DNA from 3 places in the Agrobacterium sp. NPDC090273 genome. Region 3 is predicted to be linked to each of the others. Evidence: predicted binding sites of a transcription regulator. Region 3 holds the regulator's gene; each other region holds the start of a gene.
What was found. Region 3 encodes PhoB, which activates phosphate uptake and scavenging genes when phosphate is short. Its sites were predicted from a motif close to TGTCATNNANCTGTCAT; they were not measured.
Positions count from the first base shown of each region.

Region 1: the regulator PhoB is predicted to act here: its motif matches at 2,757-2,773, upstream of ACIQT8_RS01830 (LTA synthase family protein).
Region 2: the regulator PhoB is predicted to act here: its motif matches at 3,608-3,624, upstream of ACIQT8_RS05440 (bifunctional 2',3'-cyclic-nucleotide 2'-phosphodiesterase/3'-nucleotidase).

Region 1 covers NZ_JBIVYN010000001.1:374,761-380,451, reverse strand. The annotation lists gene ACIQT8_RS01845 (hypothetical protein) at 1-299, opposite strand, end outside; gene ACIQT8_RS01840 (glyoxalase superfamily protein) at 478-855, shown strand; gene ACIQT8_RS01835 (NAD+ synthase) at 941-2,620, opposite strand; gene ACIQT8_RS01830 (LTA synthase family protein) at 2,837-4,789, shown strand; gene ACIQT8_RS01825 (DUF1003 domain-containing protein) at 4,896-5,429, shown strand; gene sthA (Si-specific NAD(P)(+) transhydrogenase) at 5,687-5,691, shown strand, end outside.
Region 2 covers NZ_JBIVYN010000001.1:1,095,176-1,100,866, forward strand. The annotation lists gene sseA (3-mercaptopyruvate sulfurtransferase) at 1-774, shown strand, start outside; gene ACIQT8_RS05420 (dihydrofolate reductase family protein) at 802-1,449, opposite strand; gene ACIQT8_RS05425 (DUF4344 domain-containing metallopeptidase) at 1,498-2,385, opposite strand; gene ACIQT8_RS05430 (DUF1203 domain-containing protein) at 2,544-3,011, shown strand; gene ACIQT8_RS05435 (PilZ domain-containing protein) at 3,107-3,442, shown strand; gene ACIQT8_RS05440 (bifunctional 2',3'-cyclic-nucleotide 2'-phosphodiesterase/3'-nucleotidase) at 3,703-5,691, shown strand.
Region 3 covers NZ_JBIVYN010000005.1:80,942-86,632, forward strand. The annotation lists gene argF (ornithine carbamoyltransferase) at 1-53, opposite strand, end outside; gene ACIQT8_RS14710 (aspartate aminotransferase family protein) at 109-1,311, opposite strand; gene ACIQT8_RS14715 (GcrA family cell cycle regulator) at 1,742-2,275, shown strand; gene phoB (phosphate regulon transcriptional regulator PhoB) at 2,344-3,030, opposite strand; gene phoU (phosphate signaling complex protein PhoU) at 3,058-3,783, opposite strand; gene pstB (phosphate ABC transporter ATP-binding protein PstB) at 3,887-4,702, opposite strand; gene pstA (phosphate ABC transporter permease PstA) at 4,719-5,691, opposite strand, start outside.

The DNA.
Region 1 (5,691 bases), on a different contig from region 3:
CCGGAGGATGGCAAAAGATAGATGGTGCTCTTGCCGAACTCCACCTTGTCCGAGAGCGCATACATCGACCCATCGGGTGAAATGCCGTGATCGTTGTTGCAGATCGTCGCAAACCCCGTGTCGACCTTCTGAGGCGAAGGATCGCCGGAAAGCGGCAGGCGATAGAGAAATCCCTCGGAATTCAAGAGCAGATACGTGCCATCAGGCGACCAGTTCGGCGCCTCGAACAGTTCCGGTGTCTGCCAGACCACCCGCGCCTGGCGTGTGCGGATATTATAGATTTCGATCGAACTGCGCATTCTGCCTCCCGCTTCGTCATCGACCCGCACTATGGCCGAAACATTTGGCGCTTGCATACCCCGAAGCTGTCTCTATGGTCACAACGTCGCAGGCACCGTCCTGCATACGAAAATTTGGAGCATGGCAACGAACCGGCACCGTCCGCGTCTGTCGCCCTCTCTCCTTCGAGGTTTCTCGATGAATACCAATGCCGATCAAGCGATCCGGTTCGGCCGTGTCGCCGCAATGCTTCCCGTCAAGAATATCCAGAAGGCCCATGATTTCTATGTGGGCGTGCTGGGCTTCACCAAAACTTTCGAAAACGGCAATCCCGTTGGCTTCATGATCCTGAAGCAGGGCAATGCTGAACTTCACCTGACCTTGCAGCCATCGCACAAGGCAGCCCCCTTCAACGTGGCGCATATGATGGTGAGCGATGTCGACGCGCTGCACGCCCTTTGCAGGGCAAACGGCCTGCGCATCATCAAGGGCCTGCAGGACAAGGACTACGGTTTGCGGGCCTTCGTTTTCGAAGACCCGGATGGCAACCGCATCGATGTCGGGCAAGCCATATAAAGGCCAGATCCGGCGGCGCGGTTCACTCCGTGCCGTTTGCCGGCGGTGAAAATGACGCGCAGCTAAAGTTGCGCGTCATAAAAAACTACCGGTCACGGAAGCGATTGGTGATCGGGTAACGCCGGTCGCGGCCGAAGTTCTTTTTGGTGATCTTAACGCCCGGCGCCGACTGGCGGCGTTTGTATTCGGCGAGATAGAGCAGATGCTCGATGCGGTGCACGGTGGCAACGTCATGACCACGCGCCACGATATCTTCAACCGACATTTCCTGCTCGACCAGGCATTCCAGAATATCATCGAGGACCGGATATGGCGGCAGCGAATCCTGGTCCGTCTGGTTGGGGCGAAGCTCGGCGGATGGCGCCTTGGAGATGATGTTCTGCGGAATGACCTCGCCCGAAGGGCCGAGGGCGCCAGGCGGCACATGGTCATTACGCCATTTCGAAATTGCGTAGACTTGCATCTTGTACAGATCCTTGATCGGGTTGAAGCCACCGTTCATGTCGCCATAAAGAGTAGCATAGCCGACCGACATTTCCGACTTGTTACCCGTCGTCACCACCATTGAGCCGAACTTGTTGGAAACGGCCATCAGGATCGTTCCACGGGCACGGCTCTGCAGGTTTTCTTCGGTAATGCCCTCTTCCGTGCCTTCGAACAGGTCCGACAGCGCCGACATGAAACCGTCCACCGGCTCGGCAATCGGCACGATATCGTAACGGCAGCCAAGTGCCCTGGCGCAGTCCGCAGCATCCTTCAGCGAATCCTCGGAAGTGTAGCGGTATGGCAGCATGATGCAGCGAACCCGCTCCTCGCCCAGCGCATCCACGGCGATTGCCGCGCAGATGGCCGAATCGATGCCGCCGGAAAGGCCGAGAACCACGCTCTTGAAGCCGTTCTTGTTGACGTAGTCGCGGAAGCCAAGCAGGCAGGCCCGGTAGTCAGCCTCTTCGCCTTCAGGAATTTTCGAGAACGGCCCGTTTTCACAGCGCCAGCCATCGCCGTTGCGCTTCCAGTCGGTAACGGCAAGCGTCGCCTCGAACTGGCTCATCTGGAAGGCCAGCGTCTTGTCGGCATTGAAGGCAAAGCTTGCGCCGTCGAACACCAGTTCGTCCTGGCCACCAAGCTGGTTGGCGAAAATCAGCGGCAAGCCGCTTTCGATCACCTGTTTCAGCGCGACCTGATGGCGAACATCGAGTTTGCCGCGATAATAGGGCGAACCGTTCGGCACCAGCAGTAGCTCGGCGCCGCTTTCCGCCAGCGTCTCGCAGACACCCATGTCGTTCCAGATTTCCTCGCAGATCGGAATGCCGATCCGCACGCCCCGGAAATTATAGGGGCCGGAAATCGAACCTTCCGAAAAGACGCGTTTTTCGTCGAACTCGCCGTAGTTGGGCAGGTCGATCTTGTCGCGCAGCGCAATGATCTTGCCACCGTCGATAAGCGCCACAGAATTGTGCCGGCCGGTCTCGCCTTGGCGCGGGAACCCAATAATCACGCCCGGCCCGCCATCGGCCGTATCCGCTGCCAGTTCTTCCACGGCCTTGAGGCAAGCTTTCAGAAAAGCCGGCTTCAAAACCAGATCTTCAGGCGGATAGCCGGAAATGAACAGCTCCGTCAGAAGCAGGAGATCGGCCCCTTGCGTTGCCGCATCGGCTCTCGCCTCACGCGCCTTGACGAGATTGCCCGCCACGTCGCCGACTGTGGGATTGAACTGCCCGACGGCAATCCGGAGATGGTTCGCAGTGGTCTGTCTGTCGCTCATGGCTCTTCATTACCGCGCTCGCGCCCGCTCCGCAACGCGGCAAATGCAGTGCGCGCATCATCTCTTGCGTTCACGCAGAGGTTATCGCGCCATCTGTGTGTGAACGCAAAGTTCATGTCGCATTCATCCCGCTTATGTGACAGTTACATGACACTTTCGCGACATACGATTCACTCCCGCTTCGTCACGTCGCACTGCATACCGGAGTTTAAGAGTTTGAGAAATTCGGCGCCTGAAACAGCGGCTTCCGAAAAGGCGAAGTCTGTCTTTTCGTTTGGCCTGGCTCGCGGCCTTTCCAACCGTGCCCTTTCCAAAGGTGCGGCGATTGCCTACACGACCGCCAATCTTGTGGTGATCTCCATTCTGCTGATTGTTGCACTGGAATGGATCGTGCGCGGCACGCTGACAGATGTTGGGCCGTTTCTCACCTCGTCCGTTCGCCCCGGCATGACAACCATTGCCTCGCTGGCGCTGCTGATTATCGCGCTCGATGCCGTTTTCGGCCGCCGTTATCTGTCGCTGATCGTCGTTGCTCCGACACTGCTGCTGGTGGCGCTGATTTCGGCACAGAAACAGACCTATCTTTCCGATCCGCTCTACCCCTCCGACCTGCTGTTCGGCCGTCAGATCGTTGAACTCCTGCCGACCATGCTGAAAGCCCAGCCGCTGGTGGCGGCACTTGTCGTCCTCGGCCTCTGCGCCGTTGTCGGAGTGCTGGTCTTTGCGTGGATCTCCGTTCGCAAACATGCGCCATCGCTGCGCTGGCGCGAGCGTGTCCTGAGCCTTGCGTTGGCCCTGCCCCTGCTGGCCGGTCTCGGTTCGCTGATGGAGTATTCACATTACTCCTGGATGCGTGACCGCCTCAACATCATCCCCATGATGTGGGACCAGAAGGAAAATTACCGTCACAACGGCTTCCTGATGGCCTTTGCCTTCAACATTCCGATGGCCAATGTCTCGGCACCCGACGGCTACAGCGAAAACACCATCGCCGAACTGATGCCTGATTCCTCCGCCTTTGCTGCCAACAAGAGCGATTACCCTGATGTCATCATGCTGATGAGTGAATCGCTGTGGGACCCGACACGACTGAAAAACGTCGAGCTTTCAGCCGATCCGATGCCGGCAATCCGCGCCAAGCAATCCGGCAACGTGTTTTCGCCGGAGTTCGGTGGCATGACGGCCAATGTGGAATTCGAGGCGCTGACCGGCTTCTCCAACGCCTTCCTGCCCTATGGCAGCATTCCCTATCAGCAATATATCCGTCGCCCAGTTCCCTCGCTCGCCAGCTTCTTCCGTGGCGAAGGTTATTCGGCCATTGCCATGCACCCGTTCCAGGAATGGTTCTGGAACCGCAAGGAAGTCTACAAGAACTTCGGTTTCGAGGAATTCCGCTCGGAAGAAACCCTGCCTCCGATGGAAAAGCGCGGCAACTTTGCCTCTGACGACGCGCTGATGGAAGAGATCATGACGACCGCGGACCAGACCGCGAACCCGCTGTTCCTCTTTGCCGTCACCCTGCAGGGACATGGCCCTTACGAGGCCGATCGTTACGCTGCCAATACCATTGGCGTCAGCGGCGATCTCTCCGCACCGGCATCGCAGGCGCTCACCACCTACACGCAGGGCGTGGTCGAAGCCGATGAATCCCTCGTCAAGCTGATGAAGTGGGCCAAGAAGCGCGACCGCGAAACCATCATCGTTCTTTTCGGCGACCATCTGCCGCCGCTTGGCCGTACCTTCATGGAAAGCGGCTATATGCCGGGCATGGTGGCAAGCCGCCGCGCGCCGCTCGACGTCATGAAAAAGGAACACGAAACGCCACTCGTCGTCTGGTCGTCGAAAAAGGGCGTGCAGAAGAACATCGGTACGATCAGCCCGTCCCTGTTGCCCTACCACATTCTCAAGACGGCAGGCTTCTCCGACCCGTTCTATACGGATACACTCGGTGAACTTCAGGACAAGTTCTCCGTCATCGACAGGCACATGCTGGTGACGAAGGAGGGCGACGCCCTGCCCGACTGGTCGATTTCACCGAAGGACGTTCCCCAGTCGGTGAGCAATTATCGCATGCTGCAATTCGATATGATGTTTGGCAAGCAATACGGCCGCGAGCGCTTCTTCCCAGGCTTCAACTGGCTGAACACGGAGCAGCAGCCGTCAGTCTGACCCCATCGGCGAGGGACGCCGGCCCGCATGGCACGGAAATCATTTGAATTCCGTCGCCATGCGGGCTTATGTCTCAGCACGTACAAAAGCCAAGCGGGGTTCCGCCGTGTCAGATATCTCCGACTATATCGTTTCGCATTTCAAACGCTCGTCCCGCGAGATTGGCGAGGTGGAGCGGCGCATTCTGGAACTGTCGCACCAGAAGAAGCTGATCTCGACGGACACGAATGCGGAGTTTTCCGCCGGCGCCAGCCTTGGTGACAAACTGGCCGATGGCATTGCCAGGGTCGGTGGCTCCTGGGGCTTCATCATCGGCTTCTGCTGTTTCCTGATCTTCTGGGCGGTGATCAACACCATCATCCTTACCACCGGTGCCTTTGACCCCTACCCGTTCATCTTCCTCAACCTGCTGCTTTCCATGCTCGCAGCCATCCAGGCGCCGATCATCATGATGTCGCAGAACCGGCAGGCGGCGCGTGACCGCTTCGAGGCCGCCAAGGACTATGAAGTCAATCTCAAGGCCGAGCTTGAGGTTCTGTCCCTGCACGAAAAGATCGACGTGAAGGTTCTGGCCGAACTCGCCCTGCTGCGGCAGGAACTGGCGCAGCTTCATAGCAAGGTAACAGACAGGAAGCTCTGAACCGGCGGCAATCTGCCCGGCGATAACAGCAGCCATTCATTTTCCACGTCGCAAAACGGAGATTGGCTGTTCCGGTTACGAATCCGTCAGAATCTTCCGCTACAGATTGACGCAGGCGTTTGTTGCATTGCACTCTTGCGGGCAAGGCAAGGGAATCAGTTCCCTCCGTCGAAAGGGCATCATGCCCGTTTCGCAGCGACGCCAGGCCGGACAACAGTTCCGGTCATCGCAAATGCATTAATGTTCCGGGGTTTTTCATGCA
Region 2 (5,691 bases), on a different contig from region 3:
GACCTCGCAACGCTTCGCAAGATGATCGGCGATGCCGGTATCGATCTGTCGAAGCCCGTCGTGACAAGCTGCGGCTCCGGTGTAACTGCCGCCGTCATCATGCTTGCGCTGGAATCGCTCGGCCATTCCGAGAACTCGCTTTATGACGGCTCATGGTCGGAATGGGGCGGACTTCAGGACACGCCCATCGTTACCGGTGCGGCCGACGCCGTGCCGGCCGTGTCGCATGGACCGCTGAAAGCGCATGTGACGCAACTGGAAATGACGTCGCCGCCAAAGGTCAGCCTGCCGATCCCTGTCAACATCCAGACGGCGCTGATGCGGGTCAACAATATTCCCCTGCACTTCTACCGCTACCTCTACTGGCGCGTCGGCAAGCGCTGGCACTGGCAAAAACGCATGCGCATGAATGATGCAGCTCTTTCCGCCGTGCTGCGCGATCCGGCCAACAGCGTGACAGTGCTTTACATGAATGGCGCCCCGGCCGGTTTCTTCGAACTGCACAAGGTCGATGAGGACGTGACCGAACTGTCCTATTTCGGCCTTCTGGAAGAGGCAATCGGCGCTGGTGTCGGCAAATGGTTTCTGCTGCAGGCGCTCTACGCCGCGTGGCAGGACAACACGAAGCGCGTGACGGTTACGACCAACACGCTCGACCACCCACGCGCCCTGCAGCTTTACCAGATGATGGGCTTTTCGCCGGTTGGGACTTACGAGGCCTGGGTCGAGCCGCTGACCGAAACGGAACTGCTTGAAATTTCAAGAAAGAGCTGAGTGGCAGGCTCGTCCACAGGCGAGCCCCTATCCGGTTCTTCCAATCAAAAGGTGCGTGGCGTTTTCGCCGCGTACCGTTTCACGGCACTGATAACCGAGTGCAGGCAGATCAAGCCCGGACAGCAGATTTTCGCCCTTGCCCAACAGCACCGGCGACTGGGCAAGATGCAGATCATCGATCAGTTGCTGCTGCAGATATTGGCGGATCACGGAAACGCCGCCACCTAATCTCACGTCCTTGCCGCCTGCCGCCGCTTTTGCTGCTTCAAGTGCTTCCTCGATGCCATGCGTGATAAAGTGAAACGTCGTACCGCCCTTCATGTCGAAGGAGGCGCGTGGATGATTTGTCAGCACGAAGACCGGCACGTGGTATGGCGGCTCTTCGCCCCACCAGCCCTTCCAGTTCTCATCCGGCCACGCGCCACGGACAGGGCCGAACATGTTGCGCCCCAATATCCAGGCGCCGATATTTTCGAAACCGCTGGCTGCGAAGCCTTCGTCTACACCGGTCGATCCTCCGTCCTGGCCGAACATCGTCCTGAAAGTCTTCGTGCCGAAAGCCCAGTTGTGGAGTGTTTCGCCTTTAACGCCCAGCGGGTTTTGAAGGCTTTGATCCGGACCTGCGCCAAAACCATCCAGTGAGATTGAAAAACTGCGAACGACCAGCCGTGACATCTCATCCTCCTCATATGTCGGAGGAAAAGGTAACAGAGTTTGTTCGGGTTACAATTCCAGGCCGAGATTCACTGCGGTCGGAATTTCCTTCACCGACTCGCTTTCCTTCTCGCTTCCGCCTTCCGACAAATGCGCCGAGATCAGCTCCGCCTGGAACTTGCCGAGTTCGTAGCAATAGGTGATTTCGCGGTTTTCCGCCGACCAGTAGACATCGGGTCGACCGCAGGATTTTGCCGTCAACTTGACGTCGCCCTTCAAGGCGTAGGCGCCGAAGCTGCGGCTGATGAGATCGAGAACCTTCGATTCCCGGATCATGATCGCGTAGGATTCAAGCGCCGGATCACGGGCTGGTTGATAGCTGATCGTGAACTTGCTGGTCGGCTTGCCCACCTGATGCGGACGCAGGAAATCTTCCCAGGCCGAAGCGATCGCCGGATAGGATGCCTCGCATTTCTGAAAATCGCCGCCCTCAAGCCCCATCATGGCGGCAAGGTCGCCGTAGCCTTCCTTGTCCCGTCCGACCATCAGGCAGGCCATGTCACGGTCACGGTTCTTGTTGGGAATGAGGACCGAATGAACCGGCGGCTCATGCAGAGGCAGGCTTTCCGCATCGCGGCCGAGATACCAGCTATCGGTGGCATTGACGAGCGCGGTATCGAGCCACTCCTCATTGGCCTGAAGGATCATTGTTCCGGCCAGTTGATCGGCAGGCTCCTGACTGCTGCCGGCATCCGCAACACCGAAGTCGGTAATCATCATCTTCGCGCTTTCATGATAGAGCGAGAAGATTGCATTGCCGATGACGAAGTTGACCGCCTGCTGAAGCTGATCGTCCGAAAGGTCGTCCAGACCCGAGGCAAATTGTGCCTGGACGTGCGTTGGTGCAGTCAAGGAAACAAGGACCATCGGCAAGGCAGTCAGCAAACGACGGATCATAAAATCGGACCTTCCGGAATCGAGGAGCAACACTGATTCCCCAAGGCAACGCATCCCGCAATGGGGTGGTTGCATCCCATCGCAAGAATCGGGTGGATAGCCGAGCGTTTCGGGATCATAGCGGCAAAGTAGCAACGCCTAACTGACCGGAGACCACCATGACCCAAATCGTTTTTACCGCCATGTCGGAACAGGAAGCCGCAGCCTTTCGCGCCGGCGAAGCCGATGCCTATGGCAATGCACCGGAAAAAGCCGTGTCACCGGGTGGTATGCCCTGCCGCCATTGCCTTGGCGACATCGGCGAAGGCGAAGGCATGCTGATCCTCGCCTATCGCCCCTTCAGCGCACTGCAGCCCTATGCGGAGACCGGGCCGATCTTTCTTCACGCCGATGAATGCCAACGCTATCCCGAGACGGATGCGCTGCCGCCGATGCTGGAAAGCCCCGATTACATCGTGCGCGGATATGGTGAGAATGAGCGCATTGTCTATGGCACTGGCGCCGTGACCGCGACGGACCAGATCGCCGCGCGTGCCAGCCAGCTTCTGCAGCGTGACGACGTCGCCTATGTGCATGTTCGCTCGGCCCGCAACAATTGCTTCCAGTGCCGCATCGATGCCGCGTAATTCGCAAATTGCCTGCAATTTTAAGGATAGTGCTAAATGCGGTTCAAGCTTTGTGTGCCAGCATAGGACAGTCGAAACAATTGCGTGAGCAGACAATGACGAACAATCTCAACATGCCAACGCGTGGCGCGCAGCGCAGCAGGACTCGGATTTTTGCCACCGTGCGTTATGTCAATCAGGCAACAAAGGCGCGCGTGATCGATCTTTCCGAAACCGGCATGGCGCTGGAGCTGGACGGAGCGTTTTCTGCCCAGAAAGGCAGCCGCGTGAAGGTGGAGAGCGAGGACCTCGGTTATCTCGAAGGCGTCGTTCAGTGGCAGCACATGAACCGTCTGGGACTTCAGCTGAAGCTCTCGACCAACACGCTGGCGCAGCTTTCCTCCTACTTCCGCTTCTTCCATGAAGAGGTAAAGCCGACCCTGGCTCGCTAGCGCCTGCGGGATATCCGATCGGAAAATCGCTCCGTTTCATGCCTGAACGGGGCGATTTCTCTTTTTATTCTTGCCGTCTGAAAATGCCTTGATCCTCATCGGGCCCGTCAGCACATTCCGGTCAATCGACAAAAAATTTATCAAACGGTTGAAAAACCTCACGACCGTCACCGGCTTGTCATTTTGGTGATGGACTCCTCTGCGATTGCTTCTAGGTTGTCATCTTCATGACAATGCACGCTTCCACTGAAGGAGTTCCCATGTCGTCGCACCTTGCCCTCCATCCGATCACCAGACGCTCGCTTCTCGGCGGCATTGCCGCTTCCTCGGCCTTCGTGGTGCTGCACCCCTTCGCGGCACGCGCCGCAAACAATCAGGCGCATCTGCGCATCATGGAAACGACGGATATTCACGTTCACGTCTTCCCTTACGATTATTACGCCGACAAGCCGAACGACACGATGGGTCTTGCCCGCACCGCGTCGATCATCGATGCCATCCGCGCCGAGGCCGGAAACTCGATGCTGGTCGACAATGGCGACTTCCTGCAGGGCAATCCGCTCGGCGACTACATTGCCTATGAGCGCGGCATGAAGGCCGGCGACAAACATCCCGTCGTCAACGCCATGAATGTGCTGGGATACGATTGCGGCACGCTCGGCAACCACGAGTTCAACTACGGGCTCGACTATATGTTCAACACGCTGGCCGGCGCGAGTTTCCCTTATGTCTGTGCCAACCTGACCAAGGGCCAGCTTGCCTCCGACCCGAAGCAGGACGAACTTTTCTTCAAGCCATATGTCATCATGGAAAAGCAGATCCGTGACGGTGCGGGCGCGACGAGCCCGATCAAGATCGGCATCATCGGTTTCGTGCCGCCGCAGATCATGATGTGGGATTCGAAAAACCTCGAAGGCAAGGCGCAGACCCGCGACATCGTCGAGGCGGCAAAGGCTTGGGTTCCGGTGATGAAGGAACAGGGCGCCGACATCGTCATCGCACTCTCCCACTCCGGCATCGACGGCAAGGGACAGAGCGAACGCATGGAAAACGCCTCGCTTTACCTTGCAGGCGTGGAAGGCATCGATGCAATCTTTACCGGCCACCAGCATCTGGTCTTCCCCGGCCCGAAAACCTGGGACGGCATTGCCGGCGCCGATCCGGTAAAGGGCACCTTGATGGGCAAGCCCGCGGTGATGGCCGGCTTCTGGGGCTCGCATATGGGTCTGATCGACCTGCTGCTCGAAAAGGACGGCAAGAGCTGGAAGATCGTCGATTTCACATCGGAAGCACGGCCGATCTATCACCGCGACGACAATCGCAAGATTGTTGCCGATGTGAGGGACAAGCCGGAAGTCGTGGCGGCGGCCAAGGCGGAACATGAGGCAACGCTTGCCTATGTGCGTCGCCCCGTCGGCAAGACATCTGCCCCGCTCTACTCCTATTTCGCGCTGGTGGCCGATGATCCGTCCGTTCAGATCGTCTCCAATGCGCAGACCTGGTACATCAAGGACATGCTGAAGGAAGGGCAGTACAAGGATCTGCCGGTGCTTTCGGCTGCCGCTCCCTTCAAGGCCGGAGGACGTGGCGGTTCCGACTATTACACCGATGTCCCCGCCGGTGACATCGCCATCAAGAACGTCGCCGACCTCTATCTCTATCCGAACACCGTGCAGGCGGTCCTGATCACCGGGGCGCAGGTGAAAAACTGGCTGGAAATGTCGGCGGGCATGTTCAACACGGTAGAGGCCGGCACCAAGGACGCACCGCTGTTGAATGCGGACTTCCCGTCCTACAATTACGACGTCATCGATGGCGTGACCTACCAGATCGATGTGTCCAAACCGGCGAAATTCGACAAGGACGGCAAGGCGGTCAATCCGGATAGCAACCGCATCGTCAACCTGCAGTTCGAAGGCAAGCCGATCGATCCGGAACAGAAGTTCGTGGTTGCGACCAACAATTACCGTGCCAGCGGCGGCGGCAAGTTCCCGGAGATCGGCACGGACAAGATCATCTTCGTGGCACCGGATACCAACCGCGATGTGATTGTGCGTTACATCATCGATCAGGGCACCATCAATCCGTCGGCCGACGCCAACTGGTCGTTTGCACCAGTCGCCAACACTACGGCGATTTTCGAAACCGGTCCGAAGGGGCGGCAGTTTGCCTCGGAGGTCAAGGGCGCGAAGATCGAGGAAGCAGGTGACGGCGCGGAAGGTTTCGCCAAGTTCCGCCTCCTCCTCTAA
Region 3 (5,691 bases):
AAATCCTCTGAGCCGACGGCAGAGAGGTCGAGAAAATGTTTTGGTGAAGCCATGCTACCCTGTCCCAATGCTTGCGGACCTGTCAAAGCAGGTCCGCCTTAACCCTTGTCACGCGATCTTCGCCTGCTTTGCCGCTGTCAGAGAGGCGGCAGCCGTTTCGATACGCGAAAGACCCTCTCGCGCTTCTTCCGCCGTGGTAACAAGCGGCGGCAGAAGGCGCACCACGTTGTCGCCCGCAGGCACGCCGAGCAGATGCTCTGCTCGCATCGCCTGCAGCAATTCGCCTGATGGTACGCGCGCCTTGATGCCGAGAAGCAAACCTTCGCCACGGATTTCCTCGATCACGTCGGGGAAGCGATCCTTGAGCGAAGCAAGCCCCTGACGGAACACCAGCGCGACATCACGCACTCGTTCAAGGAAGCCGTCCGCAAGAACAACGTCCAGTACGGCATTGCCGACGGCCATGGCGAGCGGATTGCCGCCATAGGTCGTGCCGTGCACGCCTGCGGTCATGCCGGAAGCCGCATCAGCCGTCGCAAGGCAAGCGCCGAGCGGGAAGCCGCCCCCAATACCCTTTGCAACAGCCATGATGTCAGGCGCAACGCCAGTCCACTCGTACGCAAACAGTTTGCCGGTACGTCCAACACCCGTCTGAACCTCATCAAAGATCAGCAGCATGCCGTGTTCGTTGCAGAGATCACGAAGCGTCTGCAGGAATTCCTTGCTGGGCGCGCGAATGCCGCCCTCACCCTGGATCGGTTCGATCAGCAGGGCTGCCGTCTCATTGGTGATAACGGCTTTCAAGGCCTCGAGATCACCGAACGGTACCTGATCGAAACCTTCAACCTTGGGGCCGAAACCTTCGAGATATTTCTGCTGCCCGCCTGCAGCGATTGTTGCCAGCGTCCGGCCGTGGAACGCACCTTCAAAGGTGACGATGCGGAACTTTTCCGGGTGGCCCTTGGAGTAGTGATAACGGCGTGCAGTCTTGATGGCACATTCCAGCGCCTCAGCACCGGAGTTGGTGAAGAACACCTTGTCAGCAAATGTTGCTTCGGTCAGGCGCTTTGCGAGCTTTTCCTGTCCGGGCACTTCATAAAGGTTGGAAACGTGCCAGACCTTTTCAGCCTGCGTCTTGATAGCCTCGACGAGATGCGGATGCGCATGCCCCAAGGAATTGACAGCAACACCGGCCGCAAAATCGAGATATCGCTCGCCGCTTTCCGTGAACAGCCAGACGCCCTCACCGCGTTCGAAACGCAGCGGCGCTCTTGAAAACGTATCAAACAATGGCGCGTTGGCTTCGGCCATGGCTGCATCACTCCTTGCGCAAATGCGCTTTCATATCGTTGTCAATAGGTGGACAAGGTTATCCCTTGCCTGAAAATCAAAAATGCCGCCTTGCGGCGGCTGGGGCACTATTGTCACTTCAACTGCCGATGTCAACAAAAGTCCTCATTTTCCGGCGTTCCCAAGTCATAGTGGGAACACGTGACCGAACCACAAGGTGTTGCCTTTCGGACTCTCCTGAACAGCAAGTTGGGGAAAACCGGAAAATCGATTCCAGATGATTCCCGCGACTCTTGCCACGGAGTCAGCCTCACACTAGGTTAATCGTCAATTACTAGACTGCATTGCGGCGGAACTAGTCACCAAAAATCCGGCGGAATTGACACTCGGAGTGCGCTCGCGAGATGGAGAAGGATTCTGCCGAAATAGACGCGACGAGCGGAGAAGCGGCATGAACTGGACGGATGAACGAGTCGAAAAACTCAAGAAACTTTGGTCCGAGGGCCTCAGTGCCAGCCAGATAGCGGCACAGTTGGGTGGTGTAAGCCGTAACGCCGTTATCGGCAAGGTTCACCGTCTCAATCTTCCGGGCCGCGCCAAGGCTGGCGGAACCGTGACATCGGCGCGCTCTGCACCGAAGCGTACGGCACCAGCGGCACCTCGTACGGCAACCTACACCGCCCGCGTCAACACCACGCCGGTTCGGACCGTGGCACGCGCCAGCGTTGCGACAGCCCTTCACGAAGAGATGGATATCGAGACCGCTCAGGTGCTCGAATACGTTCCTTCGCGCGATATCGTTACGCCGGCCTCGCGCCGCCTGACGCTGACGGAATTGACCGAGCGCACCTGCAAGTGGCCGGTTGGCGACCCGCTGAAGGACGACTTCCATTTCTGTGGCTGCGAAGCCCTGGAATCTTCGCCCTACTGCAAGTTCCATGCGAAGCTCGCCTACCAGCCTGTCAGCGAACGCCGCAAGGCATAAGCGGAACAACACGGAATAAAAAAACGGGCCTTACGGCCCGTTTTTCGTTTAGGGTATGTGATGTTGGATTATGCCGCTTCCATGGAATAACCGGCGCCACGGACCGTGCGGATGACATCCTGCATGTTCGAAAAATTGAGCGCCTTGCGCAGACGGCCAACGTGGACGTCAACGGTCCGTTCGTCCACATAGATATCGTGACCCCAGACGCCATCCAGCAACTGCGAACGGGAGAAAACACGACCCGGCGATGTCATCAGGAATTCCAGAAGACGGAACTCGGTCGGTCCCAGGCGCACTTCACGCGTCTTACGATGCACGCGGTGCGTTTCCCGATCCAGTTCGATGTCGCCGCATTTCAGGACTGACGACAAAACCTCTGGGCGGGCGCGACGCAGCATCGCCTTGACGCGTGCCATCAGTTCCGGCGTGGAGAAGGGTTTCACCACATAGTCATCCGCGCCTGTGGCGAGACCGCGAACGCGTTCGCTTTCTTCGCCACGCGCTGTCAGCATGATGATCGGCAAACGTTCGGTTTCCGCCCGCATCCTCAACCGGCGGCACAGTTCGATACCGGAGACGCCAGGCAACATCCAGTCCAGGATCAGGAGGTCGGGAACCCGCTCCTGCAATCTGATCTCGGCCTCATCGCCACGCGGTATCGTGTCGACGTCGTAACCCTCAGCCTCAAGATTGTAACGAAGCAGAACGCTCAGCGCCTCTTCATCTTCAACAACTGCAATCTTCGGTACCATACTGAACTCCGCAGGTCTGCCGGTCTGTTACTCGGTCACGGAACCGAGAGTGTTGGAACTATCGTCCTTCGGACGCTCACCTTCCGGCTGGCTGCCGGTGGTCATGTAGTAGATCGTCTCGGCGATATTGGTCGCATGGTCGCCGATACGTTCGATGTTCTTGGCGCAGAACAGAAGATGCGTGCAGGTCGTGATGTTGCGCGGATCTTCCATCATGTAGGTCAGCAGCTCGCGGAAGAGCGAGGTGTACATCGCGTCGATTTCTTCATCGCGTTCGCGGATGGCCTGCGCCTTCTCAGCCGAACGTGTCGAATAAACATCGAGAACTTCCTTGAGCTGCACGAGGGCAAGCTCGGAGAGATGTTCGAGGCCGCGAGCCAGCTTGCGTGGAACACCGGTTCCTGCAACGGCAATCACGCGCTTGGCGGTGTTTTTGCCGAGATCGCCGACGCGCTCAAGATCCGCCGCAATGCGCAGCGTACCGATGATTTCGCGCAGGTCGGCAGCCATTGGCTGGCGCTTGGCGATGGTGACGATGGCCTTGTCGCCGATTTCACGCTCGGCGTGGTCAAGGATCGCGTCGTCGGAAATCACCTTCTGCGCCAATGCCGCATCGGAATTGACAAGGGCGCGAACGGCGTCCGCGCACATCTGCTCCGCCAGGCCGCCCATTTCGGCAATCCGGCGGCTGAGGAATTTCAACTCGTCGTCGTAAACCGACATGATATGCGAATGCGTCGTTGTCTGTGTCATGATCTCGTCCCTGGGCTTTGCCTTCCGTTTTCACCTGCTGATGGCGGGTGGCAGAACGGAGGCGCCAAACTTGTTCGGTTTCTCTGAGGCGCTGAGCGGGCAATCAGCCGAAGCGGCCCATGATGTAGTCCTGCGTGCGCTGGTCATCCGGGTTGGTGAACATCTTGTCCGTTTCGTTCTCCTCGACCAGATGGCCAAGATGGAACATCGCGGTGCGCTGCGAGACGCGAGCGGCCTGCTGCATGGAGTGGGTTACGATCACGATCGTGAAGTTGGCACGCAGCTCATGGATCAGTTCCTCGACCTTGGCGGTAGCGATCGGGTCGAGGGCCGAGCAAGGCTCGTCCATGAGGATCACTTCCGGGGACACGGCAACTGCGCGTGCGATGCAAAGGCGCTGCTGCTGACCGCCGGACAGACCCGTACCGGATTCATGCAGACGATCCTTCACCTCATTCCACAGACCGGCCTTCTGCAGGCTGGACTCGATGATCTGGTCCATATCCGCCTTGTTACGGGCGAGGCCATGGATACGCGGACCGTAAGCAATGTTTTCGTAGATCGACTTCGGGAACGGGTTCGGCTTCTGGAACACCATGCCGACACGAGCACGCAGTTCCACCACGTCGATTGCCGGATCGTAGATATCATCCGTATCGAGCGTGATCTTGCCGGTGACCTTACAGCCATCGATCGTATCATTCATGCGGTTCAGGGTACGCAGGAAGGTGGATTTGCCGCAACCGGACGGACCAATAAGCGCAGTAACGGTATTTTCGCGGACATTCAGGTTCACGTCGTAAAGCGCGCGCTTTTCGCCGTAAAAAACCGAAACGTCCTTGCCAATCATCTTGTACGAAACTTCATTCATTTTCTTGTCCAGCGCCTTTTCAACTGCTGCTTCCGACAACATGTTCATAGCTTTCTAGCTCCCTTTACCAGCGCCGTTCGAAGCGGCGACGCAACAGGATTGCGCCAACATTCATGACGATGAGGAACAGGAGCAGGATGATGATAGCGCCAGATGTTCTTTCGACAAAGGCACGCTCTGCTTCGTTCGCCCACATGTAAATCTGTACCGGCAGTGCCGTCGAAGGATCGAGCGGCGTCGTCGGGTAGTTCGCAACGAAGGCCACCATGCCGATCAAAAGCAGCGGCGCCGTTTCGCCAAGGGCGTGTGCGAGGCCGATGATCGTGCCGGTCAGAATGCCAGGCATGGCAAGCGGCAGCACGTGGTGGAAGATCGTCTGCATCTTCGATGCGCCAAGACCAAGGGCAGCGGCGCGAATGGACGGTGGCACAGCCTTGAGGGCAGCGCGGGTCGCGATAATGATGGTTGGCAGCGTCATCAATGTCAGGACGAGACCGCCGACCAGCGAGGCCGAGCGCGGAAAGCCCATGAAGTTGATGAAGACCGAGAGACCAAGCAGACCATAAACGATCGAAGGAACAGCCGCGAGGTTGTTGATGTTCACCTCGATAAGATCCGTCAGGCGGTTTTTCGGTGCAAACTCCTCGAGATAGATCGAGGCTGCAACGCCAATCGGCAACGACAGCACGAGAACGATCATCATCATGTAGAAAGAGCCGATCAGCGCCACGCCGACGCCGGCAGCTTCCGGACGGCTCGACGCGCCGTTGACGAAGATGCCCGTGTTGAAATGCTTGGCAAGCTGGCCGCTCTCAACGAGCTGGTTCATCCAGCCAAGCTGCTGGTTCGAAACGCGGCGGTTGTTTTCATCCACCGTCAGGTCGACCTGACCCTTGAAGGCGCTGTCGACATCGCCAGAAGCGAGCAGCGTCACATTTCGCGTCGTGCCGATGATCGAGGGATCAGCGGTGACAATGTCACGCAACTGGGTGCGGACGCTGTCCGAAATCATGGCGTTGACGGCCCGCAGACCGGCG